Regions from separate parts of the Paenarthrobacter sp. MSM-2-10-13 genome, predicted to be linked through region 2. Evidence: predicted binding sites of a transcription regulator. Region 2 holds the regulator's gene; the other holds the start of a gene.
What was found. Region 2 encodes LexA, which represses DNA repair genes until DNA is damaged. Its sites were predicted from a motif close to TCGAACANNTGTTCGA; they were not measured.

Region 1: a site for LexA is predicted at 891-906, ahead of HAV21_RS12305 (shikimate dehydrogenase). Genes of this name have one in related genera too.

The regions. Positions count from the first base shown of each region.
Region 1 covers NZ_JAAOXO010000005.1:75,985-78,381, forward strand. Annotated here, with positions in the region: gene HAV21_RS12305 (shikimate dehydrogenase) at 1-793, opposite strand, end outside; gene HAV21_RS12310 (IclR family transcriptional regulator) at 1,004-1,774, opposite strand; gene HAV21_RS12315 (MFS transporter) at 1,981-2,397, shown strand, end outside.
Region 2 covers NZ_JAAOXO010000013.1:45,788-48,184, forward strand. Annotated here, with positions in the region: gene HAV21_RS19410 (LysM peptidoglycan-binding domain-containing protein) at 1-225, opposite strand, end outside; gene lexA (transcriptional repressor LexA) at 574-1,317, shown strand; gene HAV21_RS19420 (ATP-dependent DNA helicase) at 1,382-2,397, opposite strand, start outside.

The DNA.
Region 1 (2,397 bases), on a different contig from region 2:
AGGCGTCGGCTGCCTGACCGACCGCCATCCGACCGCCGTCGAGGACGTCGCATCCCTTGGCCCGCGCCTCGCGGACCAGCTGCGTTTCGATGGGGCGGTACACGATGTCCGCCACCCAATGCCGCGGCTCCACCAGGCCCATGTCCAAGGGGAGCCCGGGGTGGGCCGCCATGCCGATGGGAGTGCAGTGCACCAAGCCGTCAGCGAGGGGCATGATCTCGGGCAGCTCGTTGATGCTCCGCGGTGTCACTGTGGCTTCGGGGAACAGCCCGCCGAGCTCGGCAACGCGTTCCTCGGCACGGGCGGGATCCATGTCCACCAGGTCCAGGGTGCCGACGCCGGCTTTGAGGAGTGCGTAGGCGACGGCGGAACCGGCACCGCCTGCACCCAACTGAACCACGCGATCCAGTCGCGCCTCGGGGAGGCCGTCGGCGAGCGCCGAGCCGAAGCCGGAGAAGTCCGTGTTGTGGCCGATGAACCGACCGTCCTGGATCAGGACTGTATTAACGGCGCCCAGGCGCGCGGCGTCGTCGGAAATTTCATCAAGGTGCCCCAGCACCAACTGCTTGCACGGGTGCGTGATGTTCAGCCCGTTGAAGCCCATGCGCTGCGCTGCCGTCAGGAGATCCCCGACGGCGGTGGCCGGCAACTGCAGTTCCAGCAAGTCGATGGGGCGGTACAGCAAGCGAAGGCCCTGCACATCGGCTTCGCGTTCGTGCATGGGCGGCGTGAGTGAGGGCATGACGCCTTCGCCTACGAGGCCCACCAGAACGGACTCGGCTCGGTTGCTCATCCTAAAGCTCCTTTGACTTCAGCACCGCCGAGCTTTTGGCGCTTTCTGGGGCGCTTCCAGCCGGGGTGTTATTTAGATTACTACAATTGTTCATATTCCGCACGCTTGTTCTTATCGCGAACATTTCCACAGTGCGCACCCAACCAAGTAGCAGTTAAGCGCGCTTAGAGCCGTCTAAACGCGCACTATTGCGACCTGGTTGGGTGAGGGTCACCGCTGGGGCAGGCGGGCCGCGAGTTCAGCCGCGGCCTCCTGCAGGGTAGGGACGTGGGCAATCAATTCCTCCATGCTCATGCGGAACACCGGGACGGCCGTGGCGAGGGAGGCGAACGCATGGCCCTGTGAGTTGAGAACCGGAACAGCGACGGCGCGCATGCCAATCTCGTTTTCTTCATCCATCACCGCGTAACCCTGGCGTCGCACCTGCTCGATCTCCTCGCGGAACTTGTCGCGGTCGGTAATGGTGTGCTCGGTGAGCGGATCCAGGGGGAGCTCCTCCAGCAGCCTCTTCCGCTCGATCTCATCCTCAAACGCCACGATCGCCTTACCCACGGAGGTAGTGTGCAAGGCGCCCAGGTGACCGGGGTCGCTGGTGACCCGAAAGGTCTTGGGTCCGTCCACCTTGTTTACAGTGAGGTGATGATTGCCGTCGCGCACGGACAAGATGGTGGCCTCATGCGTAATTTCAGTGACACGCTGAAGGACGGGCAGCGCCGTTGCCGCGAAGCCGTGGTGATTGGAAACGCGCTGGCCGAGCTGGAAGACGCGTAGTCCCAAGTGGTACCGACGCCCATCGGGCTCGTAGTCAACAAATCCATCGCGGGTCAGTGAACCCAGCAGTCTGTACGTGGTGCTGAACGGGAGATTCGCACTCCTTGCCAGATCCGCCGCACTCGCCCCGCGCGGTTCATTTCCCAATAGAACCAACAGGCTCAAGGCCTTGCCGACCATGTCGGTCTTTGTGTCCTCTTTCACACTCATGTTTTGATGCTCTCACATAGTGAGAGCTATTTCTAGATGGTGGTGACATCTCTTGACAAGTGACCCCACTCACAGCCACTATTGCTGTATTGCACAAGTAGCTCTCACCATGTGGTTACTAATGCAGGGATCGACCGGCCGCACCATGCTTGGGTCTCCCCACAGAAGCCAGATCCGCGACATCGTCGTCACAGAAGGAACACCCCATGAGCCAAACAATGCCGTCAGCGACGCCAGGCACTGAAACCACTTCCGGAACCCCCAAGAAAGCCGCGCTTGCCAGCTTCCTGGGCAGCGCCGTCGAGTATTACGACTTCTTCATCTTCGGCTCTGCCGCGGCCCTGATCTTCCCCCACGTCTTCTTTCCCTCCGCCGACGCGAACGCGGCCATCATGTCCTTCGCAACTTTCGGCTTCGCCTACGTTGCCCGCCCCGTGGGTGCGGTGATCCTGGGCCACTTCGGTGACCGCATTGGCAGGCAGAAGGTCCTGATGTTCACGCTGGTCCTCATGGGGGCAGCCACATTTGTTATCGGCTGCCTCCCCGACTTCAAGACCATTGGCTGGTGGGCTCCGGCCCTGCTGGTCCTCGCCCGGCTCTGCCAGGGCCTCTCCGCTGCAGGC
Region 2 (2,397 bases):
CTGACCTGGCTGGACTGTAACAGTGACGGCAACAGGCGGACGCAGTTGGGACTGCGAGTCGGCTGCCTTGGCCGGGGAGTTGATAAATCCGGCAAGACTCAGCAACGCTGCAACCAACAGCATGGCCGGGATGCCGAAGAAGACGATCCGTCCCCTTCGGGTCAGGCGCAGGCGAGCGGGTGCCTGGGTCGTACGGAAATCAGCGAACGTAGTGACTGCGGACATGAGCTGAGCCCTTCTGAGCTATTGCCACGCTCCGGGATGCCCGGTGCCTGGCTGCCAATTCTTTGTGTTCCCCTGGGCCTGCCCCGGATGTTCGAACGCTTTGTTCGAACATCCAGCTTCAGCATCAGGTTTATAGAACACATATTCGAACCTTGCTATGACATTTTTAGCACTTATCAACGAACGGTGTCGAGACTCGCTAGAACAAATGTTTGATAAACGCCTGTGCCTGCCCTACGTTTGAGTGAAGAAGCAGCACTGTTTCAGTGGAACAGGAGGGTCTGACATTTTTTGCAGACCTGACACCCCTGGCCCTCATCAGGGCGGAATGGAAAGGCATTGGCGAACATGGCAGCGAAAGCCACAGGCGGAGGGGCACCCCTGCGGAGCCAACAGCCTCAAAAGAGTCCCAAAAGCCTGACCGTCCGGCAGAAAAAGATCCTGGAGACCATCCAGAGGTCAGTCAATGACAACGGCTACCCTCCCAGCATGCGCGAAATCGGCGACACCGTGGGTCTGGCCAGTTTGTCCAGCGTCACGCACCAGTTGTCCCAATTGGAGAAGCTCGGCTACCTCCGCCGGGACCCCAAGCGTCCCCGCGCCATGGAAGTGCTGATGCCCCTAACCCTTGATGGCGGGCCCATCCCCGGTGTGGACGCTCCGACCACCCTTCGCAGCGCCGGTGGCCTGGCCGTCACCGAGCTAGCCAGCGCCAGTGATACCGCCATGGTCCCCTTGGTGGGGCGCATCGCGGCAGGTGGACCGATCCTGGCTGACCAGACGGTGGAAGACGTGCTTGCACTCCCACGGCAACTCGTGGGGCATGGCGAACTGTTCATGCTGAAGGTGGCCGGCGATTCCATGATCGATGCTGCTATCTGTGACGGCGACTGGGTGGTGGTCCGGCGACAGAATGATGCCATCAACGGCGACATCGTTGCCGCCCTGCTGGATGATGAAGCAACCGTGAAGACTTTCCGGCAGCGGGACGGTCACACGTGGCTGCTCCCCCAAAACACCCAGTACGAGCCCATCCTCGGAGATCAGGCCACCATCATGGGCAAGGTCGTCTCGGTACTGCGCTCTCTTTAAGCGCTCACGCCCTTTAAACGCAGCTTCCCGTGGACACCAGCAGGTGTTCACGGGAAGCTGTGCATTACGGGGCTTTAGCCGAGCCCAGACGTTCCAGAACGCCTCGAACCACCGACCGGTCCGTGGTGGCCCAGAACGGCGGCAGGGCGGCACGTAGAAAGCCCCCGTAGCGCTCGGTCGAAAGCCTGGAGTCGAGTACCGCGACCACCCCTTTGTCTCCCGTCGAGCGGATCAGTCGGCCAGCGCCCTGCGCCAGCCGAATGGCAGCGTGCGTGGCTGACACGGCCATGAAACCGTTCCCGCCCGATTGGGCAACCGCCCGGGAACGGGCAGTCATCAGGGGATCGTCAGGACGTGGGAAGGGAATGCGGTCAATAACCACCAGTCGGCATGAGCCACCCGGAACGTCTACCCCCTGCCACAGGGACATGGTTCCGAAGAGGCACGTATCTGGCTCGTCCGCGAATTGCTTCACCAGGGCCGCCATGGTGGATTCTCCCTGACAGAGAATGTCCACATCCAGCCGGAGCCGCATGGCATCGGCGGCTTCTTCGGCAGCACGCCGCGAGGAGAACAGGCAAAGCGCTCCGCCCCCGGACGCCCGGATGAGGTCTTCCAATTCGTCCAGCGCCTCCGGCGAAGTACCGCGGCCCGGTTTGGGCAGGTGCTTTGCCACGTATAGAACACCCTGTTTGGGATAGTCGAAGGGCGATCCCACATCAATGCCCGTCCAGCTCGGCGCGCCGTCTCCAATCAGGCCAAGACCACCCGCGGCGGGCTCGAAGGCCGAGCCGATGGCCAGGGTCGCAGAGGTCAGCACCACAGTATGGCCGGCAAAGAGCCCCTCTCGAAGCCGCCCTGCCACACTGAGCGGGGCAATATTAATCAATGCAGGAGCTGTCTCGTCCGGCGGAGAATATCCCTGCTGGGGGTCGAACGTGCTGTTCCGCGAGAACCAGACCACTTCGCGGTTCTCCTTCGCGGCGAGCATCCGCTCGCACAGTTCCAGGATGAGCATGAGCCGTGAGCGCGCAAGCTGCCGTCCGCCGTCGACCGCGTTTGAAGAATCCGTCTTCGAGT